Regions from separate parts of the Lysinibacillus sp. YS11 genome, predicted to be linked through region 2. Evidence: a T-box and tRNA genes for the amino acid it is inferred to sense, from the RefSeq annotation. Region 2 holds a T-box; the other holds one or more tRNA genes.

Evidence for each region. The T-box of region 2 lies ahead of cysS (cysteine--tRNA ligase). A T-box ahead of a tRNA ligase gene usually reads a tRNA of that ligase, here a tRNA-Cys.
Region 1: it has a tRNA-Cys gene. The T-box ahead of cysS (cysteine--tRNA ligase) is inferred to sense a tRNA for this amino acid. The anticodon was not compared.

What each region holds. Positions count from the first base shown of each region.
Region 1 is NZ_CP026007.1:3,855,358-3,871,690, reverse strand. Features, by position in the region: rRNA gene LBYS11_RS19500 (23S ribosomal RNA) at 1-248, shown strand, start outside; rRNA gene rrf (5S ribosomal RNA) at 361-476, shown strand; tRNA gene LBYS11_RS19490 (tRNA-Asn) at 493-569, shown strand; tRNA gene LBYS11_RS19485 (tRNA-Ser) at 575-666, shown strand; tRNA gene LBYS11_RS19480 (tRNA-Glu) at 691-765, shown strand; tRNA gene LBYS11_RS19475 (tRNA-Val) at 781-856, shown strand; tRNA gene LBYS11_RS19470 (tRNA-Met) at 883-957, shown strand; tRNA gene LBYS11_RS19465 (tRNA-Asp) at 961-1,036, shown strand; tRNA gene LBYS11_RS19460 (tRNA-Phe) at 1,052-1,124, shown strand; tRNA gene LBYS11_RS19455 (tRNA-Thr) at 1,137-1,212, shown strand; tRNA gene LBYS11_RS19450 (tRNA-Tyr) at 1,222-1,305, shown strand; tRNA gene LBYS11_RS19445 (tRNA-Trp) at 1,319-1,392, shown strand; tRNA gene LBYS11_RS19440 (tRNA-His) at 1,405-1,480, shown strand; tRNA gene LBYS11_RS19435 (tRNA-His) at 1,516-1,591, shown strand; tRNA gene LBYS11_RS19430 (tRNA-Gln) at 1,596-1,670, shown strand; tRNA gene LBYS11_RS19425 (tRNA-Gly) at 1,676-1,750, shown strand; tRNA gene LBYS11_RS19420 (tRNA-Cys) at 1,759-1,832, shown strand; tRNA gene LBYS11_RS19415 (tRNA-Leu) at 1,879-1,959, shown strand; gene LBYS11_RS19410 (S-layer homology domain-containing protein) at 2,601-6,785, shown strand; gene LBYS11_RS19405 (GNAT family N-acetyltransferase) at 6,886-7,758, shown strand; gene LBYS11_RS19400 (ABC transporter permease) at 7,966-8,997, shown strand; gene LBYS11_RS19395 (ABC transporter ATP-binding protein) at 9,000-9,674, shown strand; gene LBYS11_RS19390 (SDR family NAD(P)-dependent oxidoreductase) at 9,715-10,524, opposite strand; gene LBYS11_RS19385 (SGNH/GDSL hydrolase family protein) at 10,527-11,228, opposite strand; gene LBYS11_RS19380 (TetR/AcrR family transcriptional regulator) at 11,229-11,825, opposite strand; gene LBYS11_RS19375 (VOC family protein) at 12,002-12,361, shown strand; gene LBYS11_RS19370 (S-layer homology domain-containing protein) at 12,444-13,529, shown strand; gene LBYS11_RS19365 (arylamine N-acetyltransferase family protein) at 13,571-14,314, opposite strand; gene nagB (glucosamine-6-phosphate deaminase) at 14,501-15,214, shown strand; gene LBYS11_RS19355 (DMT family transporter) at 15,235-16,134, opposite strand; gene LBYS11_RS19350 (S66 peptidase family protein) at 16,256-16,333, shown strand, end outside.
Region 2 is NZ_CP026007.1:4,433,988-4,450,320, reverse strand. Features, by position in the region: gene radA (DNA repair protein RadA) at 1-882, shown strand, start outside; gene LBYS11_RS22355 (PIN/TRAM domain-containing protein) at 1,165-2,250, shown strand; gene ispD (2-C-methyl-D-erythritol 4-phosphate cytidylyltransferase) at 2,262-2,957, shown strand; gene epsC (serine O-acetyltransferase EpsC) at 3,272-4,213, shown strand; gene ispF (2-C-methyl-D-erythritol 2,4-cyclodiphosphate synthase) at 4,355-4,831, shown strand; gene gltX (glutamate--tRNA ligase) at 4,922-6,382, shown strand; T-box leader at 6,433-6,651, shown strand; partial or broken gene cysS (cysteine--tRNA ligase) at 6,713-8,112, shown strand; gene LBYS11_RS22325 (Mini-ribonuclease 3) at 8,097-8,537, shown strand; gene rlmB (23S rRNA (guanosine(2251)-2'-O)-methyltransferase RlmB) at 8,537-9,289, shown strand; gene LBYS11_RS22315 (NYN domain-containing protein) at 9,292-9,804, shown strand; gene sigH (RNA polymerase sporulation sigma factor SigH) at 9,873-10,520, shown strand; gene rpmG (50S ribosomal protein L33) at 10,598-10,744, shown strand; gene secE (preprotein translocase subunit SecE) at 10,793-10,978, shown strand; gene nusG (transcription termination/antitermination protein NusG) at 11,337-11,870, shown strand; gene rplK (50S ribosomal protein L11) at 12,100-12,525, shown strand; gene rplA (50S ribosomal protein L1) at 12,642-13,340, shown strand; ribosomal protein L10 leader region at 13,394-13,539, shown strand; gene rplJ (50S ribosomal protein L10) at 13,572-14,072, shown strand; gene rplL (50S ribosomal protein L7/L12) at 14,146-14,505, shown strand; gene LBYS11_RS22270 (class I SAM-dependent methyltransferase) at 14,582-15,184, shown strand; gene rpoB (DNA-directed RNA polymerase subunit beta) at 15,427-16,333, shown strand, end outside.

The DNA of each region.
Region 1 (16,333 bases), 580 kb from region 2:
TTAGTACGAGAGGACCGGGATGGACACACCGCTGGTGTACCAGTTGTCTTGCCAAAGGCATCGCTGGGTAGCTATGTGTGGACGGGATAAGTGCTGAAAGCATCTAAGCATGAAGCCCCCCTCAAGATGAGATTTCCCATTACGCAAGTAAGTAAGATCCCTCAAAGACGATGAGGTAGATAGGTTCGAGGTGGAAGTGTGGTGACACATGGAGCTGACGAATACTAATCGATCGAGGACTTAACCAAAAAAGTTTGAAACTTTCAATGCACCGTTTATCCAGTTTTGAAAGAATAAAATATTAGAATATACTTGTAATTTTTATAAGATATGTTATAATAAGTATTGTCTTTCAAATAGTCTAGTGATGATGGCAAAGAGGTCACACCCGTTCCCATACCGAACACGGAAGTTAAGCTCTTTAGCGCCGATGGTAGTTGGGGGCTTCCCCCTGTGAGAGTAGGACGTCGCTAGGCTATATACTAAAATTATTCCGAAGTAGCTCAGTTGGTAGTAGCACCTGACTGTTAATCAGGTTGTCGCAGGTTCGAGTCCTGCCTTCGGAGCCATTCTTGGAGAGTTGTCCGAGTGGCCGAAGGAGCACGATTGGAAATCGTGTAGGCGGTTAACACTGTCTCAAGGGTTCAAATCCCTTACTCTCCGCCAACACTTTGATGTGTTCCAAACGATGGCCCCTTGGTCAAGTGGTTAAGACACCGCCCTTTCACGGCGGTAACACGGGTTCGAATCCCGTAGGGGTCACCAATTCAATACCCAGATGGAGGATTAGCTCAGCTGGGAGAGCATCTGCCTTACAAGCAGAGGGTCGGCGGTTCGAGCCCGTCATCCTCCACCATTATTTTTACAACATTATAGTATTATCGCGGGGTGGAGCAGTGGTAGCTCGTCGGGCTCATAACCCGAAGGTCGTTGGTTCAAATCCAGCCCCCGCAACCAAATGGTCCCGTGGTGTAGCGGTTAACATGCCTGCCTGTCACGCAGGAGATCGCCGGTTCGATCCCGGTCGGGACCGCCATTTATTTTAAAATATGGGTCAGTAGCTCAGTTGGTAGAGCATTAGATTGAAGCTCTAAGTGTCGGCGGTTCGATTCCGTCCTGACCCATCTTGTTTTTTTGCCGGTTTAGCTCAGCAGGTAGAGCAACTGACTTGTAATCAGTAGGTCGTGGGTTCGATTCCTATAGCCGGCACCAGATTTTCCCGGAGGGGTAGCGAAGTGGCTAAACGCGGCGGACTGTAAATCCGCTCCTTAGGGTTCGGCGGTTCGAATCCGTCCCCCTCCACCAGTTTTATTATTTTAGGGGCATAGTTCAACGGTAGAATAGAGGTCTCCAAAACCTTTGGTGTGGGTTCGATTCCTACTGCCCCTGCCAATTAATTTTATGGCGATTGTGGCGAAGTGGTTAACGCACCGGATTGTGGTTCCGGCATTCGTGGGTTCGATTCCCATCAGTCGCCCCATCTAATATAAAATTAATAAACATCATAATACAATGGCGATTGTGGCGAAGTGGTTAACGCACCGGATTGTGGTTCCGGCATTCGTGGGTTCGATTCCCATCAGTCGCCCCATTGTTGGGGTATAGCCAAGCGGTAAGGCAACGGATTTTGATTCCGTCATGCCTAGGTTCGAATCCTAGTACCCCAGCCATTTTTGCGGAAGTAGTTCAGTGGTAGAACACCACCTTGCCAAGGTGGGGGTCGCGAGTTCGAACCTCGTCTTCCGCTCCATGTATGACGGCGGCATAGCCAAGTGGTAAGGCACGGGTCTGCAACACCCTTATCACCGGTTCAAATCCGGTTGCCGCCTCCATATTTTAACTGTTAATCGGTTTATCCGATTTTTTTATCTCCATTATGCCGGTGTGGCGGAATTGGCAGACGCGCACGACTCAAAATCGTGTTCCTTTGGAGTGTCGGTTCGACCCCGACCACCGGTATCAATTACAACGAAGAATCCTTGATATATCAGGGGTTCTTTTTTTTGTTGTAAAAAATTATAGAAAGTATATAAACATAGATAAAGGAGCGGGGGACTGAATGGGTCATATTTTTGCCTTTACAGCAGCTATATTTTGCGCTGTATTAGCAAACTAAAGTTATTTAATATAATCTACCTTCATTATGGTAACGTTAACTGATAAATTAATGTGTACTTGCCTCTTAAAAGCAGAAAATGACAAGACAGAGTTTAGTTTCTTCCTTCACTTAGAAACAAGTGGCATTAAGATATGTTTTGTATCGATGAAACATGAAAACATCAATCACAACGTATGGGTCATGCATGAAGTTGAACTAAAATTTTTGTTCTATTAATTCAAAATTTATATATATTAATTTTACTATTTATTATAAAATATTTTTACCACATTTGTATGATAGGTAGACTAATTTCTCTAAAATGGAAAGCAAAAAAGGATATATCTAAAATATTTGGTAATAACTACCCAAAAACCATTGTGGAATTATAATAAGAAAGGGAGATATTCCAATTTAAAAAAACATACAAAAAGATATATCGCAAATTACTATTTATTAGTAAATAAGTCACCATCAATAATGAGGGAAAGAATGTGAGATTATGAAAAAAAAGAATAAAAATTTTAACAAGATAATAGCATCTACAGTTACAGCATCTGTTGTGGTAGGTAGTTTAGTGACAGTGATACCAAATGCTAACGCAGCTGCAACTAAATTCAAAGATGTACAGTCAAATGCATACTTTTATGAAGCAGTAAATAGTTTACATGCACGTAATATTATAAGTGGCTATGAAGATGGTACTTTCCGTCCAAAAGAACCTTTAACTCGCGCCCATGCTGCAAAAATCATCGCACTTGCATTAGATTTAGATACAACTAATATTAAGAACCCAGGATTTAAAGATGTCTCTGAAAAGCATAATTTCTATAAATATATTGCTGCATTAGCCGATAAAGGAATTATTGTGGGATCTGAAGGTGAATACAGACCGAATGATCCTGTGACTCGTGCACAGATGGCAAAAATTATCTCATTAGCCTATGATTTAAAATCAGAAAATTCTCAACAAAAAATAAACTTTACAGATGTGAGTCAAGATGATTGGTTTAATAATTATGTTGGGGTATTGATTGAAAATGAAATCACATCCGGAACAACCTCAACAACATTTTCGCCTAATAAAAGTGTGACTCGTGGACAACTAGCAGCGTTCATTTACCGTAGTGAAAACAGAATAACACCTGTTCCTGTTCATGTGAATGAGACGATCTCCAATATTACAGATGAGACACTGGTGACTTCTGAAGGTACATACACACTTTCAGATGATCAAAAGAAATGGATTAATCCGAGTAATCTAGCGACATTAAAAGGTGCCAACTTAAAACTAACTATAAAAGAGAATAAAATTGAACAAATACAATCTATTGAATTAACTGCAAAAGGTACACCAAGTACTGATACTAATAACCCCTATGTAAATCATGCTGTCTTTGATGGAAAAGGTGCAACTATCGATTCTACTGTCATTGTAAATAGCGATTACATCACAATGAAGAATATCAGCATTAAAGGCGATTTACATGTTGGTAAAGGCGTTGAGAATTCTTTCTACTCTGAATTCTTGAAAGTGGAAGGTAAAACGACGATTGATGATACTTTGCAACTAGCAAATCAAACTAATGCATATAAATCTTTTGGAGCAAAGGTTGCATCTATGAATAACTTACCTATAGCTGCGAATGAAACTAAAGTAAGAGGAAGAGTAGTTTTCAGTGAATTTCAATTGGGTGATGTGGGTGTGGATAAAAATGCTGATGTTATTTTCCTATCGAAAACATCTGGAGCATCTACAGTAGGAGAGATTGTTGTTAATAGCAATGCAATATTAACTGCTGGAAGTTCAGTGGTGCTTCCTAAAGTATTGATTGTCCAGGGAGCTACTGACGTCGTCATTAACTCAAATGTAACTGCTTTACAAGTAACAACTACAGGTGAGGTTAAATTATCTGGTAAAAGTGACATTGTTAATCTATCTCTTATGACAAGTGCAAATGTAAATCTGCAAACAATCGGTCGAGTAAGTAATCTTGAAACACTTAATAGAGAAACAAAAGTTACAATAGGAACAGAAACCAAAATTGGCAACCTTGTTATTCCAACAGGTTCAAAACCTGCTGATATAATTCAAAATTATAATTCTGTAAAAGGCAATGTCGAACGAGTTGCTGGAACAAAAAACCCAGATTTATCCGATACGTCATCTGATAACTCAGGTAGCGGGTCTATTGATACAACAGTTCCCGTAGCACCATCAGCACCAAAGGGTTTACAAGGGGTGTCTCCAACTTTAGTAGGAAATGATGGTAAGATTACAGGTTTAAATGCAAGTAAGAAATATCAATATAAACTAGTTACAGACACAAGTTGGACGAATGTACCTTTATTAGCAACAGAAATTATTGGCTTAGGTGCAGGAAACTATGAAGTACGGTATGCAGCAAGTGGGAACATACCAGCAAGTTTATCAACGACGGTATATGTTCAAAGTTCAAATCAATCACAAGCTTCTTCACACATACAATTGGTTAATTACGCGACAGCAGGCAAGGATATGATTGCTTTACCTTCATTACCAGTAGGCTCATTAATTAAAGTGTATGATGCAAGTACAAATGGAAATATCCTTGGAAGCTTTTCAGTAACAACGTCAACTGCACTTAGTATAGTAGAGATTCTAGGAGGATTTCCTCTAGGACTTGATAAAGTCTATGTAACAGTTACAGAAAACGGAAAAACTGAAAGCACAAGAGTCGAAAAAGGAGTACCAACGACTTTCCCGAATGCACCAGCAGTTAGTGATATTACTGTTACTGACAATGCTACTGGGGCAGACAAAGTGACAGTTAAACTACCTTCCCCAATAGGTGATTATATGATTTCTGTATACGATGTTTCAGGCAATCAATTAGAATGGGGTATACTTCCTGACGGAAATGGTGAAAAATCAATTGCGATTTCCTCTGGTTTTGCTAATGGGATGTCTGAAATTGATGTAGCGATTATAAAAGTAACAGACAATGGTACTCAATATGCAGAGAGTTTAAGAACACGAGTTAGCATCGGATCTTTAAGCCCATTAGCTGTTACGGCAGTGGATGATCCATTCAGTAACGATAAAATAAATATTACAGTTGATGAACCTGTAGATTTAGGTAATGAGTTTGCTTTTAAAGTTTTTGATGATGCGAATGCAGCAGACGCTGGAAAGCCATCATTAAATGCTGATGTATCTTCTTGGGAAACACTTCCGCCTGATGGTAAAATTTCAGCAGCTGCTGGTAAGGTAGTTGTTGTAGTAGAAAGAACGTCAGCAGGTAAAATCGCGAAAAAGATGGGACAAGTAGTTGCTAATACAATAGTAAATAACCCATTGCTAGAAACGGTTACGATAGATGGTAAAGATGGGGTCAGCTCACAAGATGGAAAAATGGAAACCATTCGCCTAAAATTTTCAGCAAATATTGATCCAACGACAGTAACTAAGGATTCATTTACAGTCCCTGGCTTTACTGTAGAATCTATAAAAGTAACAGACAAAAATGGAAGAACGCCACTGCTTAGCAATGGTAATCCTAATCCATTATATACACAAGGTGAAAACAAATATATTACAATTAGAGTGGAACCAATGGTTGGTACTCACTTCACACCAGAGGTTATTCAAAATCCAAATGAATCTATCATAGATATCAATGGAGTGAATATAGCTGGGATTCATGTGACAGCAGTTGATCAGGCTGCACCAGTTATTATTAGTTCAGGCTTCGTAGATAAGGATTCTAACGGTGTAGATGTAGGGGATCAGTTAACGATTATCTTCTCAGAGGATGTAAATCTTGGTTTGGCTAATCTAATTGATTTAGCGAATGATTTTACTTTAAGTAATCAAACAAATTCTACGTTTGCTTTTGCTAATGATGATACCTTTGAACTTTTAGGAGATACCGTAACTGTCACGTTAGGTGCAACAACCGTATCAAAAATTGAACAAAATACAACCATCACGATGAGTGCAAATGGTAACGATATTTCTTTAAAAGACGCTGCTTTGAATAAAGCGAAGCCTCAAAAAGAATTTGTGAATGAAACAGTCTATTCTGATGCAAAAACAATAAATATAACGAATATACCATTAACAATTGTAAATCCAATTGCTGCACCTAATGCAATGAAAGCACAAGGAACGAATGCAGGAACAATGAAACTGACAGGATTAACAGATGGTGTGACGTATGAATATATAATAGATAGTAATGCTACTACATCTATTAGCACAGACTGGGCAGGCGCAACATTAATACCCCTATCAGGAACAACAGAAATTGATAATATTTCGATAAATGCGGGTCAATTTGTGCATATTCGTATAGCTTCAGCAGGAGGGCAACCAGCAAATGATGTACAAGATTTAACGCAAATTGAGTTAAACGATATCAAACCTGCTGCTGCACCTGAACCTACAGTAGCGGTAGGTGTTGCTGGGTATACAAAATTATCAAATTTACAAACTCAGAAGACATATGAGTATTTTGTGGATAGTAATCCAAACGCAGCAGATGATGCAGTAGAATGGTCAAATGCTCCAACTATATTTGGTGTTACTTCTATTGAGATCCAAGCTAATACTTCGCAATATATTCATATCCGTATAAAAGCAACCGCAGAAAAGCCAGCGTCTTATATAAAAAGTGTTAAAGGTACTGGAAATGAGGGACCTTAAGTAAATCCTTAGTTGGAATGGATCACTTATCGAGGTGATCCATTTCCCTTTTTTACTAAACCTCAAATAATAGACTATTTTCATTAAGAAGGTAAAAATCATGCTAATCCAAAGAATAAATGAAACCCAAGTTAATGAAGTATTACTGCATTTTAAAAATATTAAAGGTGACTTTTTATTTAATGACCTAAACAATGACTCGTTTGTCCTAGGCGTTTCAGTTGATAAAAATAGTGAAGTTCTCGGAGCAATATTGGCGGAATACAAAGAGTTAGATAGAATGGGCGTCGTCTACTCAGTAAATGTTAGAGATAAGTTTAAAAATAAAAACATAGAAGAAAAACTACTAAAGTTTGCCGAAAAAGAACTAAAAGCAAAAGGTGCAAATGTTTTATATACAAATGTTTTTCCTGAAACTAGTCCGAATGTAAAATACACATTAAGAAAGCAATCGTGGACTCCACCAATTTTAGACAAAACTCACTTTATGATTAATGTGAAAGATATGAGCAAAGAAAAATGGATCGAAAAAAACACATTTCCAGAAGACATCTCTGTTAAAGCGTTGAATCAAATTCATGAAGCGGAACTGGAGTCGTTACGCAATGTTGATTGGTATCCTAAGCATTTATCACCCTTAGAGGATTTTCAATTTGGTGAAGCTAGTCCACAAACGAGTTTTTGGGTTTACTACAAAGAGGAAATCATCGGGTGGATATTAAGTACAAATGTGAATAATGAACATTTATTTATTACTTCCCTCTTTATTAAAGAAGATAGAAGAAATCATTATATTTTAAGACCTTTACTGGGCGAGGTTATTAAAAATCAAATTCAACTAAATATACCGTATGCTTGTTTTGATGTAAGAAATGAAGATGAAAAGGTATTGAAATTCTTTAAGAGTTTTTTTAGATCCTATATTCATACTACAATTGAAATTCACAGTTCGTATAAAATATTAAGACCTTGATTAGAAATCAAAAATATCAATTCATTCAAGGCGAGGGATTTTAGTAAGTAAAGATAAATAAGATTCAAAAAAGATGCCACTCTATGGGATAAAAATGCCTTTATAGAGTGGCTTTTTATATAATCACTACATTTTAACGATTAGTTCATGCTCTGTTCATTTAACAATTTTAAGCTAGGAGTAATCAAAGAAATGGAGGGGTTAGTGATGAATCTTGCCTGGAAAGAAATGAAGAAGAATAAAGTACGGTTTTTAATCTTGGGCTCCATTATCTTCCTAGTTAGTTTTTTAACGTTTATTATCTCGGGTTTAGCAAATGGTCTGTCACAGGATAATGCAGCTTTAATTAAGGATTTACCGAAGGGACAATTTTATATGGCTGAGGATGCGGATGGCACGTTTAATCTTTCAAGAATCGATAGCGACCTGCAACAGAAAGTCATAAGTAAAGAAAAAGAGGCAGTAGCTTTTTCGATCCAGATGGGCTTTTTAAATGATCAGGATGATAAACAACAAAGTGTAGCCTTTGTGACATCAACTGAATCTACACTTTTTAGCAATGTGCATCAAGACGAGTTGCTTTTGGATAGCTCACTACAAGATAAAGGAATACAAGTTGGAGATATATTAACGAATAATCAATACAGTGGAAAGTTCATTGTAAAAGGTTTTGTAGAGCAAAAAAAATATAGCCATGCTCCCGTTGCTTATATTAGTGAAGAGGCTTATCAGGAGATGTATCGGGTAGCTGATAAACAATTAATTTTTGTACCAAATAGTGAGCCAAATGATATTAAGGGATTGCAAGCATATAGCAATAAAGAGTTTCTCAATACTATCCCTAGTTATAATGCGGAACAATTATCTTTAAATATGATTATATGGTTCTTAGTTGTCATTAGTGGGATGTTGTTTGCTATTTTCTTCTATATGATGAATGTGCAAAAAATTGGCTTGTATGGCATTTTAAAAGCGATTGGATTAAAAACAAGTAAGCTATTTAAAATGATCTGGACACAGATGGCTATTATTACAATCTTTTCACTTGTGGTATCTGTCAGTCTTAGCCAGCTATTTAATATAGTTGCTCCTAAGGGGATGCCATTCACTTTAACAATAGGCACTACAACACAGTTATCCGTTGTATTCCTCCTCATAGGCTTTATTGGTGCGACCTTGTCAGGAATGCAAATTAAAAAAATTGAACCGTTACAAGCAATACAGCAAGGGGAGGCTTAATCATGACGTTATTTACAATTGATGAAGTACGAAAAACGTTTAAGAATGGTGAAGTCGAGGAAGAGATCTTAAAGGGCATCAATCTTTCTTTAAATGAAGGAGAGATTACAGCATTGGTAGGTGCTTCTGGCTCTGGGAAAAGTACATTATTAACGATCGCTGCAGGACTACAACCAGCAACAGATGGGCAAGTGTTATTTGAAGAGCAGAATCTTACGACGATGAAAACCGGCCAGGTACGAAAATTACGTGCAAGTAAATTCGGTTTTGTTTTTCAATTTGCTCACCTCGTTCCATTTTTGACAGTGGAGGAACAATTGCTATTAATGCTAGATGTAGCTGAATCTCCATTAAAAAAGAATGAACAGAAATATGAAGTCAATCGGCTATTGGAGTTAGTTGGAATGGAACATCGTAAAACTGCCTATCCTTCCTCCTTGTCAGGGGGAGAGAAGCAACGTGTAGCAATTGCACGTGCTATTATTCATCAACCGAAAGTATTGTTTGCTGATGAACCAACGGCTAGTTTAGATTCACAGCGCTCTAAAGAGATTATGTTGTTATTAAGAACATTAACAAAAACTTTAAATATAACTACATTATTAGTGACGCATGACGAAGAAATGTTGGCATATACAGATCGTATTATTAAAATGAGCGATGGTGTCGTATTATAAAATAAGCAAGGCTCCCATTAGTAGGGAGCCTTGTGAAACATTAGGTTAAACGTGCATTACGACTCACTTTACAAACCATTCTCATTAACGCTTTGTGTAAAAAAGGAAAAATAGTAAAAACAACATCCAGTGTTTTGCGCATTGGCATTGGACAAATGATAGGCTTATTTTGATGAACACCCTCTATAGCCATTTTTGCAATTCGCTGAGGTGAGATCATTTTTTGCTGCTTTAATTGTTTGGTGATAATTGATTTATCCATATGAATCGCCTTTGCATTATCGAAAATTGGTGTATCCACAAACGTTGGACATAAAGTACTCACCTTAATCCCGAATTCCTCAGCCTCATAGTGTAGAGAGGTTGTTAGTCCTATAACAGCATGTTTGGTAGTAGCGTATGCAGTAGAAAAAGGAGAAGGTCCTAACCCTGCAGCAGAGGAGGTATTGACGATATGACCAAAACCTTGTTTTTTCATAAGTGGGTAGCCTATTTGAGTCCCATAAATGACACCCCATAAATTAATGGCCATAATTTCCTTCCAATCCTCAATAGTCATTTCACCCATCTCCCCATACATAGCGATACCAGCATTATTAAACAGGTAATCTATACGGTGAAATTCTTCAAATACATCATGAATGACAGAAGCTACATTTTTATAATCGGTTACATTTAAATGTACAAATTTTACATGGGCGATATCCTTATTTAACTCTGCTTCTAACACACGACCCTCATGATCTTGAATATCAGCAATAATGACAAATATTTCTCGAGCAATTAATTCTTGGCAAATAGCCTTTCCTATCCCTGAAACACCGCCAGTAACAACAGCAATCTTCCTCATCTTTAGGACCTCCCGATTTTGTCTCCTTCGACTTTATAAAGTTCAATGATAGAGCTATATTGCTGTGCCACTATATCAGCACCTTTACTATTCAAATGAACACCATCTAAAGTTACATGTAGCCCTCTTTTTTGAGATAATTTATCGATACGTAAAGGACTTTTGTAAAATAAAACATCCAGTAGGACTCTTATTACATTCGTATTAATAAAGCCTGAGCACTCCAAATGTTCTAAATGCTCTTTAAAGAGATTTTGCATATTTACAAAATAAACATTGCCAGATTTCATTGAAATAGACTCCATAACAGACGTTAATTGTGTTATTTCTTTGTTAGAGGGATTTTGAAGATCTTCTCCTACTAATGCTGGAGATACTAATACAACATTTTTGGAAGCGTCATGTGCTTTCTCTAATACCTTGAGGCAGTACTCTTCGAATTCAATGTGGTCCTTCGCCACAGGCTGTGCTTGCACCTTTAATAATTTTGAATAGACGTCATTGACGCCTATCCAAAGAATAAGGAGATCATAGGAAGATTGGAGCGGCATTTTTTCCAAGCGAGTAAATAAACTTTTAATCGTCTCGCCTGGATTTCCAAGATTATCGAATGAAATATGGGGATATTGATGTTTCAAGAGATCATAAAATGAAACGCCTGGACGACCTTCTGTTAAGCTATCACCTATTAAACCTACTTTCATTTAAACCCCACCTTTTTTAATTTCTTTTAAGAAAATCGTTATTGCCTGTTGAAAGAGTGGTTCTAATGATTTCAAGTTATGAGTATTGGTCAGCTGACATAATCCACCTAGCCATGTGCCAAGTAAGACGGTCCATGTATCTACACTGCCATGAACAAATTCGTTTTGGTCGATGCCCTCTTGAAGAATTGCTCGATAAGCATTCATTGGCGTAATAGCTAAATTGTATAACTGTTGTATTGAATCAGGACTTGATTTGGGATTAGATGCCAGTTCCTGACCTGACTTTAGTAAGGGTGTTTGATACTCATAGAGGACATGCATGGCCATACCATACAATTTATCTGTGGATGTGGTGTATGAAGATTCTTGTTGCAACCATTTGTCATGCCAATTTTTCATCGATTGCTGCGCCAAAAGCACAAATAACTTTTCTTTATTTTCGAAATGATAATAAATATGTCCTTTACTATAACCAGAGGCTTTCGAAATATCACCAACAGATGTCTGATTATAGCCATGTTGAGAAAATAATTGGATGGCATGTTTGATAATCTCAATCTTTGCCTTGTCACTGTCATAGCGTCTTTTACTCAATGTTGTACTCCTTTAATGATTTGAACAGTCGTTCTAATTTAATTATACATAATTTTCTAACTAATTAAATACATAAATTTTTATTTGGAATATTGTCAAATTTCTAAAGTTTGCAGGAAGGGAATTCCAATTTATTGTTGAATTATTTGTTATGCTAAAAATGAGGGGGTATATGTATGGGAAAAGTGATTGGCTTTGAATTAAATAGTCAGGAACCGGAGAAAGCGGCAGCTTTTTATAGTAAAGTGTTTGGCTGGGAGGTGGCAGCTCCAAAGTGGGATTATTGGGCAGTTATGACTGGGAATGAAGACAAAGCTGGGATTAATGGTGGCATTGGTAAAGGACCAAGCGATTTTCCGCATGGTACAAGAATTCAAATTGAAGTGGATGCAATTGACGAAGTCATTGCACAGGCAAAACACAATGGTGCTACTATTTTGCGTGACAAAATGGCGTTTGATGATTTCTATCTAGCTTATTTGGTCGATCCGACTGGAATAGGGATTGGATTAATTCAATATAAAAATAACGAATAAAGTCTCTTTTAATAGAGGCTTTTTTCATTTTAAGCATATGGGTACGTCTTTATGGGTATAGAATCGAAGGAGGAGGGATAATGTGAAGAACATATTGAAGCTAGTATGTTTGATCCTGATAACGATTGGTATATTACCGAAGCAAGTGCAGGCAGCCAGCTTTATCGATCTAACGGATGATACATTAATGACGGAAATTCATTATTTAGTAGAACAGGATATTGCGAAAGGGTATTCGAATAACTTGTTCAAGCCGAATGATTTTATTACGAAAGCACAAGTAGCTGTAATGCTAACACGTGCTTTAGGATTAAACACGATCCATGTGCAAAATCCAAACTATCAAGATGTAACAACCACTCATAAATTTTATAAAGAAATTGCGGCTGTGCAAAATAAAGGTATATTTGATACTGCCCATAAATTTCATCCAGATGCACCGCTTACTAGGGGGGAAATGGCGATTATGCTAAATAGGGCCTTTCAATTAAAAGGTTCAGATCCTTATTATTTTACAGATGTGAGTAAGCAGACGCCAGGTTATAAAGAAATTTTAACACTGGCCCATAATCATTTAGTAAGGGGCTATGAGAATGGTTCGTTTAAACCTAATGATCCTGTTACACGCGCCCATTTCTCAGCGTTTTTAGCGAGAGCAATGACTCTTTCTAAACCTAACTTGCTAAGGGACCCCGCATTTGAATATACGTATGCCTATTATTCTTTAAGTGACAATAAGCGTTATACTTTAAACTATCAATATCAGCAACACGACGGTAAAAATGATGTATGGACAGTCAAAAATGTAAGTACAGGACAAACTATCTCTGATGAGCTTTTATATGGTCATGATCGTGCATACGGACAAGCAATTTCTAGTGAAGCTAACACACATTATGATTTATATATAGAACTTCCACTTAGAATAGGTGTTGTTTTACATGAAGATGATCCAGGGGTTTCTGCAGGGGAACGAGTAACTGTAAAATCTACTGATGGTACGGTACAAGCTGGTGATGTGCAATATACGGGTGTGGTTATAGTCGAGAAAAGGTCAGAATTTAGTGATGTAGTGAAAACTTATTACTTTGTAGATGATATAGGTTTAGTTAAAGAGCTACACAATGACATAGTTGTGTTTGAATTGCTCAATAGGACAATGAAATAATGTGAAAGGAAAGCAAGCCACTGATGGACTTGCTTTCCTTATTATTGTACAGAGATATGAAAAAAACGCTGTAGAGCTTGCAGCCATTCCTTCTCAGTGTTTGTTGTATAGGTAGTTAAGGATTGTCCTTCATAAATTCTAAATTCGTTGTTCATCATGGTATGACGGCCACCAATGGTTCGAATCATAGCAATTTTATTTTTTTGCTTGGAAAGTCGTGGTGCAAATTTTGCATCATTGGCATCGTCGTGAAAACTATAAAGCAAACGCCAACTATGTTTAGCTTGTTCCAACAGCATCCAACCATTCGCTTCATCATAATCTATTTTATATAACTCTTTACCTTCACGGTGTTGATAGCCAGCAATCAGTGGCACTGGTTTACAGGGTGCTAATGCACCGACACCTACATCCGAGATATAGTATTGTCCACTCATATTTACTAGTAATAATTGATGCATAGGAATTTCCTCTGGAGGGGTATTTTCCGCTACGTTGCGCCAAAACTGGGCATAACGATTGGTGACAGAAAAGCCAAGCTCTCGTAGAAGCCAGCTGAATAAGATATTTAATTCAAAACAATTGCCACCACGTTTATCAATAATTATTTTCTTAAATATATCAGGAATAGCGAAGGAGATACCACGATTCAAGGCAACATCTAAATTTTCATAGGGAATGGTTAATAGATGTTTAGTTTGTAGTTGTCCAAGTAGTTGAATAGATGGCTCTAACGTTCCTTGAAATTGAATATACTGTAAATAGTGCTGAATTTGTAAATTCATAAAATCGCCTCACTTCCTTATTAATAACATAACCGAAATAGTCTTAGATTACACGCATAAACTGAAGTAGGAAATGATAGAAAAATAGCTAAATAACTAGTAAGATTAATATATTAGCTACTATAAAGTGAAATATTTTACATATTAGTTAATAATATTAATGGTAAGGTAGGTATCGTATAAAGAATGAAATGGATAGAAGTGAATACATATGAGGAAATGAGTGAAGTGGCAGCTACTATTTTCTCAAAACAAATACAAGAGAAACCTGATAGTGTTTTAGGTTTAGCAACTGGTGGATCACCTGTAGGCATGTATAAAGAATTAGTGGCACGACACCAAGCTGGCCATTTATCTTTTAAGGAAGTACAAACTTTTAACTTGGATGAGTATGTTGGCATTGAGCAATCAAGTCCAGCAAGTTACTTTACATTTATGCATGAGAAATTATTTAATTTTGTGGATATACAGCCGAAAAATGTCCATTTGCCAAATGGACAGGCAGCCAATTTAGCTGAAGAATGTGCTACATATGATAAGCGCATTGAAGAAGCAGGAGGCATTGATTTACAGCTTCTAGGTATCGGTGTAAATGGACATATTGCTTTTAATGAACCAGGCACATCGTTTGATGCCAAGACGAATATTGTGGAGCTAACAGAGTCAACAAGAACAGAAAATGCTATTTATTTTGATGATCCGTCTGAAGTACCAACACATGCCATTACAATGGGCATTCACTCCATAATGAAGGCAAAGGAAATCATCCTCATTGCCTTTGGTGAAAAAAAACTCGCGGCGATTGAGAAATTGAAAAGTGGTCATATTACAGAAGAGTTCCCAGCAAGCCAATTATTAAACCATCCTAATGTTACAGTAATTTATGGTGGTACGAATTAGCAAAAATAAGCAAAGACTTCTTAGGATTGAAGTCTTTGCTTATTTATTTTTCCTGATAAAATAACCCCTGCTACAACGGCTAGTCCACCTATAAGCTGAAAAGAGTGCAATCTTTCACTTAGAAAAAGGACGGCAAAAATGGAGGCAAAAACAGGAATGAAATTTAAATAAATACTTGCTTTGTTCGCTCCCAACTGTATAACACCACTGTTCCAGCAGAGAAAAGCAATGATAGAGGCAAAAATACCAACATATAAAATAGCAGCAAAGGTTGACCATTCCCAATGAATTGCTGTTGCACTAGACAGTGTTTCATAGAGAGAAAAAGGAAATAACATCATAGCCCCAAGTCCAATCGTCACTAGAAAGGTAGACTGCCCTGGTAAGCGAGTTGCATATTGTTTAATGAGCAATGAATATATGCTCCAACATAATACTGCTGCGATTACAATTAAATCCCCTTTGTTGAAAGTAAAATGGACAATCCTTGTAAAAGAGCCACCCATTATAATAAAGGCAACTCCACTCAGTGATAGAACGGTCCCTATTAACTGATATTTTGATAGTTTTTCCTTCAAAAAAATAAAGGAAAGTATGTAAATCATTATGGGCGTAGAAGAGTTCATTAAAGATGCATTAATGGACGTTGTGTAATGTAATCCAATGTAAACAAGTGTGTTAAATGCTGTAACACCTGTTAATGAAAGAATGATGACAATAAACCAATGTCTTTTCAGTAACCGCCATTCACGTTTTAATTGGTGAAATGCAATGGGAAAAAAGATAATAAATGCGACGCACCAGCGTAAAAAGGCAAGTGTTAGGGGAGGAATATCTTCACTAACGGCACGTCCAATAACAAAATTACCACCCCATAAAAGAGTTGCGAGTACTAATAATATATATGGTGGAATTTTCAAGATGCTTTAACCCCTTTATTAATTGAATAGTAAAGTTAATTATAGGCAGTCAGTATAGCAATAATCAATGCCTCTGAAGTTTTGCTATGCTAAAATAAGGACAACAAGAGGAGGAATAACTGTGAAAAGTACCGTACCATGTTTACAAAAGGGAGATTTAGTCGGTGTTGTTGCACTTTCAAGTCTTGTAGAGCCTGAA
Region 2 (16,333 bases):
CAACCTAAATTTGTCATTGTCGATTCCATACAAACGGTTTTTCATCCAGAAGTAACCAGCGCCCCAGGTAGTGTCTCACAGGTTCGTGAATGTACAGCCGAGCTGATGCGAATCGCTAAAACAAAAGGCATTGCTATTTTTCTAGTAGGGCATGTCACAAAAGAGGGGCAAATTGCTGGGCCACGTATTTTAGAGCATATGGTGGATACTGTACTATACTTTGAAGGGGAAAGACATCATAATCATCGTATTTTACGAAGCCAAAAAAACCGCTTCGGATCTACAAATGAAATTGCTATATTTGAAATGCTTCAAGGTGGGTTAAAGGAAGTTCTAAACCCTTCTGAGTTATTTTTACAGGAGCGTTCACAAGGTGCGGCGGGGTCAACTATTGTAGCCTCAATGGAGGGGACAAGGCCAATTCTTGTTGAAATTCAATCCTTAGTTACACCTACAAGCTTTAACTATCCTAAACGTATGGCCACAGGTGTCGATCAAAATCGAGTACAATTGCTAATGGCTGTACTAGAAAAGCGTATGGGTTTCATGCTACAAGCTCAGGATGCATATATTAAAGTTGCTGGTGGTGTCAAGCTGGATGAGCCAGCAATAGATTTAGCGGTGTTGACAAGCATTGTATCTAGTTTTAAGGATCAGGCAGTGCGTGCAACGGATTGCTTTATTGGTGAGGTCGGACTGACAGGTGAGGTCCGTCGGGTATCACGTATAGAACAGCGAGTCATTGAAGCGGCGAAGCTTGGATTTAAAAGAGCTTTCATTCCTTCTTCGAATATTGGTGGTTGGGAATTTCCGCAGGGAATTGAAATTGTTGGTGTAGAAACAATAAAAGATGCACTAAATGCATGCTTTAGAGAGTTATAAAGGAGGTTGTGCATGTTGGATATTATTCTGACATGCATTTTCCTTCATTTTTGATGCTAATATTGGAAACTCAAATAAAAGAATAATCGTCCTAAATAATAGCTGATGAATGAATAAAGGATTTTCATCTAGTACGAACAAAATAGAAGTTTGTAAAATTTTGTCTAACTATCTTATCCTTGTTTCACACATCAAAAATAATGAGATTTTGACTGAGCTCATGAAAGATTTTCTACCGTAAACTATGTATAATCTTAACTAACAATTAGGAGGTGACAGCTTGTGAAAAAATTTGTTCAAATTGCGTTTTTACTGATTGGAGGAGCATTGGGCCTTGTTTTCTTACCGCCATTATACGAATTGCTTCATTTATCATCTAATCCTTGGCTAGATAATCCTTATGTATCAGTAGCTCTAGGCGCACTTTTACTGTTTACACTATCTTTTGCATTTTCCGATTACTTTGTAAGGCTCATTAGCTGGATGGAAGAAGTTCTGTTTAAGGTTCCTATCGGAGATTTATTATTTGGTACGTTTGGTTTAATAATTGGGTTGATTGTCGCTTACTTTTTAGGCTTTGCCATTGATAGTGTACCATTCCCTGTTATTTCGGAAGTACTTCCAATTATCCTGTCATTTGTATTAGGGTATTTAGGGTTCCGTCTAGGTTTTAGAAAAAGAGATGAGCTCATACAGCTTTTTACATTACGTAGTACCAATACGAAGAAAAAAGCTGCTGAAGGTGCTGAAGCTCAAGAGGTTCGTGGAAGCTACAAACTGCTAGATACAAGTGTAATTATTGATGGTCGTATTGCTGATATTTCTGAAACAGGCTTCATTGAGGGTATATTAGTTGTACCTCAATTTGTGCTCACAGAGCTTCAGCATATAGCTGATTCATCTGATACCTTAAAGCGCACAAGAGGTCGGCGTGGTTTAGATATTTTAAAAAAATTACAAGATGAGCGTAAGACAAAAGTTGAAATTACGGACGAGGATTTTGAAGATGTACAAGAGGTAGATTTAAAGCTTGTCCGTCTTGCAAAAAAAATGGGCAATGATACATGCATCGTTACCAATGATTTTAACCTGAATAAAGTCTGTGAGCTCCATCATGTAAAAGTGTTAAATATCAATGATTTAGCGAATGCAGTGAAACCTGTAGTTATACCAGGTGAAGATATGCAGGTTGTGGTTATAAAGGATGGCAAAGAGCATAACCAAGGAGTTGCCTATTTAGATGATGGTACGATGATTGTGGTTGAAGGTGGTCGTAGTTACATCGGACAGGCAATTACAGTTACAGTTACTAGTGTGCTGCAAACATCGGCAGGTCGTATGATATTTGCTAAGCCGAAGGACGATTAGGATGTGGGGAAATGCAATATGAAGTGGTTCTACCTGCTGCCGGAAGTGGGAAGCGTATGGGTGCAGGGCAAAATAAATTATTTTTAAAGCTTTTAGAGAAACCTATTCTGGTACACACGCTAGAAGTGTTTCAACAAGATCCCGCTTGCACAGGTATTTGGCTCGCTGTAAAACCAGAAGAGCGTGGATTTATTCAAAAAATGCTAGAGGACTATAGGATTACCAAAGTGAAGGGTTTACCTGATGGGGGTGCTGAGCGACAGCATTCGGTTCATTCTTGCATGAAAGAGATGCAACAGGTAGATATTGTGCTTGTCCATGACGCAGCACGCCCGTTTATTACGCATGATATCATTGCAAAGCTTGTACAGAACGCGCATCATCATGGTGCAGCAATTGCAGGGGTTCGTGCGAAAGATACGATGAAAAAAGTATCAATGAATGGCATTATAGAGGAAACGGTTGATCGAGAAAGCCTTTGGATGGTGCAAACTCCACAAGCATTCCGTTTTGAATTAATTATGGAAGCGGAGGACGTAGCTGAAAAAGTAGGTTTTCTTGGGACAGATGAGGCAATGCTAATGGAGCGTCTCGGACATCAGGTACACATCGTAGAAAGTAGTTATGAAAATGTAAAAATGACAACACAAGAAGACTTAGTATTTGGTGAGGCAATCTTGCGTAAGCGTGGATCATTCAATCATTAGGAAATATTATTTATAGAGGCTATTCATTCGTAGTTTGTTAAGGATGGATAGTCTTTTTTATTTGTTTTGTTTGGGAAAAATTATATGGTCAGAATGCCTTATTGCTTCGTAATCTGTTCATCCATATATGTATGATAATAATGACATAACTGCTAGTCGAATTAGAAACGAAGGCGTAGAAGAGAATAAAAAGTTGGAATGCTCCAATAAAGTGGATTTTATCCATATGTGATTGTTTTATGTGTAAAATGAAATAGTGGATATATGATTAATAAGGTAATAGAATAGATGAAAAGATGTGAGGGGTGTTTATTGTGTCATTAAATGATTGGTTGAATCAAAAGGTTCCAGAAATTACAGGTTCATTAACTAGTATAAATAAACAGTACATCGACGTTGACAACTCAATAGGCTTTGATGGACGAGATCGGGTTATAAAAATAATAGATAATTTCCATGAGGTGCTGTTTCCTGGCATTTATATGACAAGACCTATTGATGAAACAAGGGTGAACGTAGTTTGCAGTAATAAGCTGCGTGAAACAGCATTAGATTTGCGGGATATTATCGAAAAAGTATTATTTTATAATATGGAGGATAGTGATCCTGCCAATTGCGAGAAGTATTGCCGTGAACAAGCAGACAAAATTGTTATGAATTTGATTAATCGATTTCCTGCCATTCGCCAAGTGCTACAAACAGATATTCAAGCGGCATATAATGGTGACCCAGCAGCTCTTTCCACAGAGGAAATTTTGCTAAGCTATCCATCTATTGTGGCTGTTTATATTCACCGCATCGCACATGAGTTATACGAAATGGGTGTACAAATTGTGCCTCGAATTATGTCAGAATATGCGCACCGATTAACGGGTATCGATATTCATCCAGGGGCTACAATAGGAGAATCATTCTTTATTGACCACGGAACAGGTGTAGTTATCGGTGAAACTTGTACTATCGGTAAGAATGTAAAAATTTATCAAGGTGTAACATTAGGTGCACTAAGCTTCCCATTAGATGAAAATGGTAATCCAATTAAGGGCATTAAGCGTCATCCGAATATTGCCGACAATGTTGTCATTTATGCTGGTGCTACTATCTTAGGGGGCGAGACGACGATTGGGCACGATTCCGTTTTAGGAAGTAATATTTGGCTAACACACTCTGTTCCCCCTTATTCACGTGTTTATAATTCACAGCCATCTCCGAATATTAGCAACAGTCAAATGAAAAATATAGAGTATCATATTTAAAGAATGTGGGGCAGTCTAGAGAGTGTAGCTTTCTAAACTGCCCATTACTGCTATAGGAGGATAATTATTAAAGCGCTTTTCAAACAACCTAGGGCAAATTTTGATATGATAATGATAAATATTAATTAAAGGAAGATGAATATGTTTCGAATTGGACAAGGTTTTGACGTACATGCATTTGAAGAAGGTCGTCCATTAATTATTGGTGGCATTACCATTCCGCATGAAAAAGGACTAGTAGGACATTCAGATGCGGATGTTCTCTTACACACTGTCACAGATGCGGCTCTAGGAGCAATTGGAGAAGGGGATATTGGCCGTCATTTTCCAGATACAGACCCTGCATTTAAGGACGCGGACTCAGCAAAATTATTAGAGTACATTTGGAAGATCGTTGAGGATAAGGGTTATTCTCTAGGTAATGTCGATTGTACCATTATGGCACAGCGTCCTAAAATGGCCCCCTATATTGGACAGATGCAACAACGTATCGCTGAATTATTACACGCAGAGCCTTCACAGGTAAATGTTAAAGCAACTACAACTGAACGATTAGGTTTTACAGGTCGCGAGGAAGGTATTGCGGCAATGGCAACAATTCTATTGATCAAGAAATAAATGTGGATGAACCCCGCTTTTATTTCCTGTAACAGAGTGGTAAAATGAACAAAGTCAATTTTTGATCGAAAATTTAGGAGGCTTTTAATTATGACGAAAGAAGTTCGCGTTCGTTACGCGCCCTCTCCAACAGGTTATTTACATATCGGTGGAGCGCGTACAGCATTATTCAATTATTTATATGCAAAACATCATAACGGTAAATTCATTGTACGTATTGAAGATACGGATATTGAACGTAATGTAGAGGGCGGAGAAGCATCTCAGCTAGATAACCTAAAATGGTTAGGTATTGAATATGATGAGTCCATTGATATTGGTGGACCTTATGCGCCTTATCGTCAAATGGAACGTCTTGATATTTATAAAGAGCACGCTGAAAAACTATTAGAGCAAGGTGTAGCCTACAAGTGTTTCTGTTCTTCTGAAAAGCTTGAAGCATCTCGTGAAGAACAAAAAGCAAGAGGTGTAGCTGCTCCTACTTATGATGGTACATGTCGCCACTTATCAGCAGATGAAATCGCTGCTAAAGAAGCGGCAGGTGAGCCATACACAATCCGTATGCGTGTACCTGAAAGTGTAACATACGAATTTGAAGATTTAGTTCGTGGACAAGTTACCTTTGAGTCTAAAGATATTGGTGATTGGGTGCTTGTAAAAGCAAATGGTATTCCAACATATAACTATGCAGTTGTTTTAGATGATCACTTTATGGAAATCTCTCACGTTTTCCGCGGTGAGGAGCATTTATCGAATACACCAAAGCAAATGATGATTTTTGATGCATTTGGTTGGGAATATCCACGTTTTGGACATATGACATTAATTATTAACGAAAACCGTAAAAAACTATCTAAGCGTGATGAATCGATTATTCAATTTGTTACGCAATATAAAGATTTAGGTTATCTTCCTGAAGCGATGTTTAACTTCTTTGCGCTACTTGGTTGGTCTCCAGAGGGAGAAGAAGAGATTTTCTCAAAAGAAGAATTTATCAAAATTTTTGATGAAAAACGTCTTTCAAAATCACCATCTATGTTTGATAAACAAAAGCTAACATGGATGAATAATCAATATATTAAAAAATTGTCTTTGGAAGAAGTTGTAGCATTATCTTTACCACACCTACAAAAAGCAGGCTTATTACCTGAAGAGCTTACTGCAGAGCAACATGCTTGGGCGACGGATTTAATCGCACTTTATCATGACCAAATGAGCTTTGGTGCAGAAATTGTCGAATTATCTAGCCTATTCTTTAACGACCATATTGAATATGATGAAGAAGCAAAAGAGGTTTTAGCAGGAGAGCAAGTACCTGAAGTAATGGCGGCATTTAAAGCACAATTGGAAGAGCTAGAAGAGTTTACACCAGATGCGGTAAAAGCTGCGATTAAAGCTGTACAAAAGACAACTGGTCATAAAGGTAAAAATCTGTTCATGCCAATCCGTGTTGTGACAACAGGTGAAACACATGGACCAGAGTTACCGAACGCCATTTGTTTAATTGGTAAAGAGAAAGCAATTGACCGTGTAGAAAAATTTGCACAATAAAGATAAATTTATTGACAATTCATTCTTTCGTTGTAAAATGTATTTACATTGAAAAAGCGTTGATAAGGAGAAGTAAGTGGCGCATGCTCTTAAGAGAGGACCATCATCGGCTGAAAGTGGTCTGAGCCTAGGCAAAACTGAAATGCACCTTTGAGCATAAAGCTGAACGAGAGTAGGCTTTATCGAGTCATCCCCGTTAATGGATGTCCAAAGTGGAAGGCTTTTTGTCTTCAATCAGAGTGGAACCACGCAAATCGAGCGTCTCTGTCATTCCTTTTAGGAGTGATAGAGGCGCTTTTTTTATTCAACAGAAAAGGAGAGTGAAATACAATGGGTATTCAAATTTTTAACTCATTAACACGACAAAAGGAAACCTTTGTACCGCTAGAAGAGGGCAAGGTAAAAATGTATGTCTGTGGTCCTACGGTTTATAACTATATCCATATTGGGAATTCACGTCCTGTAATTGTTTATGATACAGTACGTCGTTATTTTCAATATAAAGGCTATGATGTAAAGTTTGTTTCCAATTTTACGGATGTAGACGATAAAATTATTAAAGCAGCAAATGAGCTTGGTGAAGAAGTACATGAATTAACAGAGCGTTTTATTGCAGCCTATTTTGAAGATGTTACAGCACTGGGATGCAAAAAGGCAGATGTTCATCCACGTGTGACAGAGCATATGGACGATATCATTCAATTTATTCAAGTGCTAATTGAAAAGGGCTACGCTTATGAGTCTGCTGGAGATGTGTATTACCGTACTCGTAAATTTGATGGCTACGGTAAATTATCACACCAATCAGTTGACGATTTAAAAATCGGTGCTCGTATTGAAGCGGGCGAGAAAAAGATGATGCGCTAGATTTTGCTTTATGGAAAGCTGCTAAGCCAGGTGAGATATTCTGGGAAAGCCCATGGGGAGATGGCCGTCCAGGGTGGCATATTGAGTGTTCTGTAATGGCTCGTGAACATTTAGGAGATACTATTGATATTCATGCTGGTGGGCAGGATTTAACTTTCCCTCACCACGAAAATGAAATTGCTCAATCAGAGGCACACAATGATAAAACATTTGCGCGTTATTGGATGCATAACGGGTATATTAATATTGATAATGAAAAGATGTCCAAATCTCTTGGGAATTTTATTCTTGTGAATGATATCCGTAAACAAATTGACCCGCAGATATTGCGTTTCTTCATGCTATCTGTCCATTATCGTCATCCAATTAACTTTGCGAAGGACCTAGTAGAAGCTGCTGCGTCAGGTTTAGAGCGCATTCGTACAGCATACAACAATGTGAAGCATCGCCTTACGACTACTGTAAGCTTAGGTGATCATTCAGAAGAATGGCTGAACAAAATTGCGGAACAGAAAGCGCATTTTGAAGAGGCAATGGATGATGATTTTAATACAGCCAACGCTATTTCTGTATTATTTGAAGTAGCTCGTATTGCTAATATTTACTTAAATGAAGCCAATACTTGCAAGAAGGTATTAGAAACCTTTATTGAAACCTTTGAAGTACTAGGTGACGTCTTAGGTATTGAATTTGCAAAAGAAGAAGAACTATTAGACGAAGAAATTGAAGCATTACTACAAGAGCGCGTCGAGGCACGTAAAAATCGTGATTTTGCTCGCTCTGATGAGATCCGTGACCATTTGCAAGCCCAAGGTATCATTTTAGAAGATACACGACAAGGAACTAGATGGAAACGAGGGTAATTAAGTTGGATAAACTTCGCAATGAAGATGTTAAACAATTAAAAGCGCTGGCGTTAGCCTATATGGGTGATGCCGTATTGGAACAAAAGGTCCGAGAATATTTGCTACGCTCTGGTCGTGTTAAACCAAACACACTACATCGAGAGGCAACTCGCTACGTCTCAGCAAAAGCGCAATCGATGATCGTTCATCGCATGATGGATGAAAATTATTTAACAGAGGAGGAATTGGCTGTGTTCCGCCGTGGACGCAATGCCAAATCCGGCTCTGTACCAAAAAATACGGATGTCCAAACCTATCGTAATAGCTCAGGCTTTGAGGCGGTGCTTGGTAGTTTATATTTATTGAATGAACTAGAACGCGTCTACGAAATCATTGCATATGCTATTCAAATAATCGAGGAATCAAAAGGAGTGTCTAAATAATGGCAGAACAGAATGGTGAAATTATTGCCGGTAAAAACCCAGTGTTAGAAGCACTTCGTTCAGGCCGCGATATGAATAAAGTATGGATTGCAGAAGGAGTAAAAAAATCTGGCGTCAATGAACTGCTAGATTTAGCCCGTGAACGTGGTGTCATAGTTCAATTTGTCCCAAAAAAGAAAGTTGACCAATTATCAAGTGCTAATCATCAAGGTATCGTTGCTTCTGTTGCCGCTTATAAGTATGCTGAACTAGAGGATTTATTTGCAGCCGCAGCTAATAAACAGGAAGATCCTTTTTTCTTAATCTTAGATGAGTTAGAGGATCCTCATAATCTAGGGTCTATTATGAGAACGGCTGATGCTATAGGAGCACATGGTATTATTATTCCTAAGCGCCGATCAGTGAGTCTAACAGCAGTAGTGGCAAAGGCATCTACAGGAGCGATTGAACACGTTCCAGTTGTACGTGTAAACAATCTTGCTCAAACTATAGATGAATTAAAAGAACGCGGTGTATGGATTGCAGGGACAGATGCAAAGGGATCTGCAGATTATCGAAAAATGGATGCAACATTACCATTAGCCATCATTATCGGTAGTGAGGGCAAAGGGATGGGGCGTTTATTAAAAGAAAAATGCGATTTTTTATATCACTTACCGATGGTTGGGCATGTCACATCACTGAACGCATCAGTAGCAGCGGCTTTATTAATGTACGAAGTGTATCGTAAACGTCAAGAAGCGATTGAATAACAATGAAAAACATTTTGCTTGTTGATGGCTATAATATGATTGGATCTTGGAAAGAGCTGCGGCCATTGCGTGATACAAATTTTGAGGATGCGCGAAGAAGGTTGATAGAACTCATGGCTGAATATAAAGCAGCAATGGGTTGGCGCGTAATTATTGTTTTTGACGCCCATCTTGTACCAGGAGTAGAGCAATCTTATATAGAAAATGATGTAGAAGTCATTTATACACGAAGAAATGAAACAGCAGATGAACGTATTGAAAAAATGACACATGAATTAAAGGCTAGAAATGTACAAATTCATGTAGCAACTTCTGATATGGCAGAGCAAAGTGTTATATTTGGGAATGGTGCCTTAAGGAAGTCGGCTAGAGAGCTAGAAATTGATACAAGTATTATCCAACATAAAATTACTCATGATGTGAAGCGGAAGCAAGAAAGTAAGCCGCCTTCTCGTATAGAATTAAAGCCGGATGTTGCGCTCGCCTTTGAAAAATGGCGACGAGGGTTGAAATGATTGATTGACGCATATTTTCCAATTCCGTTATACTGTTTCTAATTATCTGTTGTGGCTGAGGTGATACCATGTTTAAAAATAGCATTGTACAAGTGACACAAGATTTTGAACGATTCAATGATGAAGAGCTTATTGAAATGGTGCATCAAGGTAATACAGATGCGTTGGATTATTTAATTACAAAATACCGTTTGTTAGTAAGAGCGAAGGCAAGATCCTATTTTTTAATCGGAGCAGATAAGGAAGACATTGTACAAGAGGGCATGATAGGCTTATATAAAGCGATTCGTGATTTTAAAGGAGATAAGCTTGCATCATTCAGAGCTTTTGCAGAGTTATGTATTACAAGACAGATTATCACAGCTATTAAAACAGCAACTAGGCAAAAGCATATACCTCTAAATTCCTATATCTCTTTGGACAAGCCTATATTCGACGAAGAGTCAGACCGAACGCTTATGGATGTACTAACGGGTGCTATTATGGATGATCCAGAAGAATTGATGATTCATAGAGAAGAGTTTGGATATTTAGAAGAAAAGATGAGTGAGATTTTAAGTGAATTAGAGCTACAAGTTTTAGCCTTATATCTAGACGGCCAGTCTTATCATGAAATTTCCGCCAAATTAAATCGTCATGTGAAATCTATCGATAATGCATTGCAGCGGGTAAAACGTAAATTAGAACGTCATTTAGTCCTTGAGGAAATGTCTTAGCCCATTTAGGCCTTTATTGACATTGACAAATATAGGTGTTAGTCTTAAAAAGACAAAGTGCCGAAAAAGGTGATTAAATGGCAAAAAAAGTCGTGCTAAATTGTGAGAAATGTGGTTCGAGAAATTACACGTTCCCAGCTAAAGAAGGTTCAACTGTACGTCTCGAATTAAAGAAATTTTGCTCGCATTGCAATGAACATACAATGCATAAACAAACGCTATAAAATGATATGTAAATAGACAGATTTGATTGATTCGGAGGTTAAGCTAGAATGGGCAAGATCAAAAGCTTTTTCAGCGATGTAATGTCAGAAATGCGCAAAACAAGCTGGCCGAAAAGTAAAGAACTGACGAAATATACAGTCGTTGTAATTTCAACTGTTGTCATTATGGCTTTATTTTTTGTGTTAGTTGACTTAGGTATTTCATCATTATTCCGCTGGTACTTAGATTTATAATTTAGTAAATAGCATATTTTTGAAATAGCCCGTCCATTGCAATAACGGGTTTTTTCGTTTGTTTTATCTTCATTCATTCAGCAGAAAACCCCATCTAATGGGATCGGTGGGATGGGTGAAGTGAAGCGCAAAGCAGTAAAATCTCCTCATTATGATAAATACTACTAGGAGAGTATGATAGTAGCGATAGATGACTATGCTAGTTTCGGTATATATCATCGAGCTTTCGCAAGTAATTAGCGAAAGCTATATTTTTCTAATGAGATGTTTGTGAAAAGAGTAAAAATGCATTGAGCGTATCGCGATTCATTTTCACTTTTATTTGTAAGGGAGGGACGGACGAGGAGTCCTAGTAGTTATGGAGAAAAATTGGTATGTTGTTCATACGTATTCAGGGTATGAAAACCGTGTAAAAGCAAACCTAGAGAAACGTGTAGAAACAATGGGAATGCAAGATAAAATCTTCCGTGTGATTGTTCCTGAGCATGAAGAAACAGAAATGAAAGATGGAAAAAAACGTACAATGATGCGTAAAGTTTTCCCTGGTTATGTGTTAGTAGAGTTAATCATGACAGATGATTCTTGGTATGTAGTTCGAAATACGCCTGGTGTTACGGGCTTTATCGGTTCATCTGGTGGAGGAGCAAAACCAACACCGTTATTACCTGAAGAAGCAGATCGTTTACTACAACAAATGGGTATGACTGATAAAGTTGTAGAAGTGGACATTACTGTTGGTGAAGCAGTAGAAGTATTAGAAGGGCCGTTTGCTCATTTCCAAGGACGTGTTGAAGAAATTGACACAGAAAAAGGTAAAATTAAAGTGACGGTTGATATGTTTGGTCGCGAAACGATTATGGAGCTAGATTTCGAACAAGTTCAAAAATTATAGTTCTAACATTAGAACATTACATGCTAATTGGTAGATGTTTCGCAGATTTTGTTAATTACTACTTGCTTAAAAAAATTAAAAGTGGTATCATTTCATAGGTCAGACTGTCATACTTTTGTTTGACGTCTGTAATGATAATTTTAATGTTATCGGCACTTAGCTGACAGACAGATATTGAGTGGGAGGGGCAACCCAATTACCACATCACGGACTTAAGGAGGTGTGTCTCGTGGCTAAAAAAGTTATTAAAGTTGTTAAACTTCAAATCCCTGCTGGTAAAGCTAACCCAGCTCCACCGGTTGGTCCTGCATTAGGTCAAGCGGGTGTGAACATCATGGGATTCTGTAAAGAATTTAATGCGCGTACTGCTGATCAAGCTGGTCTTATTATCCCAGTTGAAATTTCAGTATTCGAGGATCGTTCTTTCACTTTCATTACAAAAACTCCACCTGCAGCAGTTCTACTTAAAGTAGCAGCTGGTATCCAATCTGGATCTGGTGAACCAAACCGTAAAAAAGTGGCAACGGTTAAACGTGATAAAGTTCGCGAAATCGCTGAAACTAAAATGCCAGACCTTAACGCTGCTTCAGTAGAAGCTGCTATGTTAATGGTTGAAGGTACTGCACGAAGCATGGGTATTGTTATCGAAGACTAATCCCATTTACTTGATGTTTTGTTTTTTGGAAGGTTGCGAAGTTTCTTTGTGAACACGCAACCTTTATTCGTGGGAGGTAAAATCCGCTATAACCACAATCAAGGAGGAAATATATAATGGCTAAAAAAGGTAAAAAACTGCAAGATGCAGCAAAATTAATTGATCGTAACGCACTTTACACTGCACAAGAAGCAATCGAACTTGCTCAAAAAACTAGCACAGTAAACTTCGACGCTACTGTAGAAGTTGCTTTCCGCTTAGGTATTGATACTCGTAAGAACGACCAACAAATCCGTGGTGCAGTAGTACTACCAAACGGTACTGGTAAAACTCAACGCGTATTAGTATTTGCAAAAGGTGAAAAACTTAAAGAAGCTGAAGCAGCTGGTGCTGACTATGTAGGCGATGCAGAATACATCCAAAAAATCCAACAAGGTTGGTTTGACTTCGATGTAATCGTAGCAACTCCTGACATGATGGGTGAAGTTGGTAAACTTGGTCGTGTATTAGGGCCTAAAGGTTTAATGCCAAACCCTAAAACTGGTACAGTTACTTTTGATGTAACAAAAGCTATCGAAGAAATCAAAGCTGGTAAAGTAGAATACCGTGCTGATAAAGCTGGTATTATCCACGCTCCTATCGGTAAAGTTTCTTTCTCAGCAGAAAAATTAGTAGAAAACTTCTTAGCTGTTTTTGATGTAGTTCAAAAAGCAAAACCTGCTGCAGCTAAAGGTACTTACATGAAATCTGTAAATGTTACAACTACAATGGGTCCAGCGGTTAAAATTGACGCTTCTAACGTAGTAGTAAAATAATTTATATATATGTATTGACGATAGTGGCTATACGTGATACTATAGTTGCTGTTGTGAATTATCCATTTGTACCGTAGACAGTAGGAGTGACTTGTCACTTAATGTTCCTACCGAGGACATCGGAATTCAGATTCTTATTTAAAGATGATGACTTTCAGCCTCTGTGTCTATTTGACTCGGAGGCTTTTCTTTTGTCGGTATAAATGACCCATTCTAATAGGAGGTGTCATCATGAGCAAAGCAATCGAAAACAAACAAGTACAAGTTCAAGAGATTACTGAAAAATTCCAAGGCGCTGCTTCTGTAGTAGTTGTGGATTACCGTGGTCTTAATGTTGCACAAGTAACAGAGCTTCGTAAACAACTTCGTGAAGCTGGCGTTGAGTTCAAAGTTTACAAAAACACTTTAACTCGTCGTGCTGCTGAAGCTGCTGGCCTTGAAGGAATCAACGAAGTATTAGTTGGTCCTAACGCAATTGCGTTCTCAAATGAAGATGTTGTAGCGCCTGCTAAAATCATCAACGAGTTCGCTAAGAAAAACGAAGCTTTAGAAATTAAAGCTGGTATTATTGAAGGTACTATTTCTTCTGTTGAAGATGTTAAAGCACTTGCAGAACTTCCATCACGCGAAGGTCTACTTTCTATGCTTTTATCTGTACTTCAAGCTCCAGTGCGTAACTTCGCACTTGCAACAAAAGCTGTTGCAGAACAAAAAGAAGAACAAGGCGCGTAATTTAAGACGCACTAATACTTCTGCGGCCTGATCGCAAAAAAATAAAACATTATCCAATTAGGAGGAAATTATAATGAATAAAGAGCAAATCTTAGAAGCTATCAAAGCTATGACAGTTCTTGAATTAAACGATTTAGTAAAAGCTATCGAAGAAGAATTCGGTGTAACAGCTGCTGCTCCAGTAGCAGTAGTTGCTGGTGGTGCTGCTGCAGCTGAAGAAAAAACAGAATTTGACGTAGTATTAGCATCTGCTGGTGCAGAAAAAATCAAAGTAATCAAAGTGGTTCGTGAAATCACTGGTTTAGGTCTTAAAGAAGCTAAAGAAGTAGTAGATAACGCTCCTAAAGCTCTTAAAGAAGGCGTTTCTAAAGATGAAGCTGAAGAAATCAAAGCTAAACTTGAAGAAGTTGGCGCATCTGTAGAAGTTAAGTAATCTCGCGTTACTTTTTAACAAAAGGAAAGCTCGTCATTTTGGCGAGCTTTTTTCTTCATTCTGAGGAGGCGTGAAAATGTCAGATCACTATTATACAAGTAAGCCTCAAACTGAAAGTAAACCACGTCACTGGACATTCAAGTTACTAGGGCATACGTTTTCATTCGAAACGGATGCAGGTGTATTTAGTAAAAGCGAAGTAGATTTTGGATCCCGTGTTTTAATAGACGCTTTTCAAATGCCTGATATTGATGGTGCGATTTTTGATGTAGGTTGTGGATACGGGCCGATAGGGTTATCGATTGCCAAAACTAATCCAGACCGTACCGTTTTTATGATGGATATTAATGAACGTGCAGTTGCGCTTTCGCAAAAAAATGCGCAAGTGAACGGTGTTCAAAATGTGCGAATATTTGTGAGTGACGGCCTATCGATGGTTGATAAAGATGTAGATGCAGCAGCTATCTTAACAAATCCACCAATTCGTGCGGGGAAGGAAACGATTTTCCGCTTTTACGATGGAGCTTACGATCGGCTAGTGTCTTCGGGTGAACTCTGGGTAGTCATTCAGAAGAAACAAGGAGCGCCATCGACAGTAAGTTACTTAGAAGAAAAGTTTTCAGAAGTCGATGTAGTAGAAAAGAAAAAAGGGTACTGGATAGTACGCGCAAAAAAATAAATGAAATATGTATAATTTATTGACTTGACAAATCGGCTATGATAATATGATACAATGCAAAAATATTATTTTGAGGTCGTATGCCCTTTTTGTATAGAATTGTTTTAATATGGGTATACTTGCCAAGATAAGTTTAGTTAACCGAAAATGAGATCTTTTTGAAGACTCGTTTTCTTTTTGTCTTTCGAAATCATACACTATTTGTATGATTTTGCAAAGACCTAATATCGCTTTATTGAGGGGTGAATGAGTTGACAGGTCAACTAGTTCAGTACGGACAACACCGCCAGCGTAGAAGCTTTGCGCGTATTAAAGAGGTGCTTGAGCTTCCAAATCTGATTGAGATTCAAACGGCGTCTTACGAGTGGTTCCTTGAAGAAGGTTTACGTGAAATGTTCCGTGACATTTCGCCGATCGAGGACTTTACAGGTAATCTTTCATTAGAATTCATCGATTATTCATTAGGTGAGCCTAAATATGATGTTGATGAGTGTAAAGAGCGAGATGTTACTTACGCAGCTCCATTACGTGTGAAAGTACGTCTTTACAACAAAGAAACAGACGAAGTGAAAGAACAAGATGTCTTCATGGGTGATTTCCCGTTAATGACAGAAACAGGTACGTTCATTATCAACGGTGCTGAACGTGTTATCGTTTCACAATTAGTTCGTTCACCAAGTGTGTATTTCCATGATAAAACTGATAAAAACGGTAAAAAAGGCTTTGGAGCTACAGTTATTCCAAACCGTGGTGCTTGGTTAGAGTATGAAACTGATGCGAAAGACGTAGTTTATGTGCGAATTGATCGTACTCGTAAGCTACCAGTAACAGTGTTACTACGTGCATTAGGTTTCGGTTCAGATCAAGAAATTATCGATATTATCGGTGATAACGAGTATCTGCGTAATACGTTAGAAAAAGATAACTCTGAAAGTACAGAAAAAGCGCTTTTAGAAATCTACGAACGTTTACGTCCAGGTGAGCCACCAACAGTAGAAAGTGCGAAGAGTTTATTATACTCTCGTTTCTTCGATGCTAAACGTTATGATTTAGCGAATGTTGGTCGCTACAAAATGAATAAAAAGCTTCACATTAAAAATCGTTTATTCAACCAAACGATTGCTGAAACGCTTGTAGATCCAGAAACAG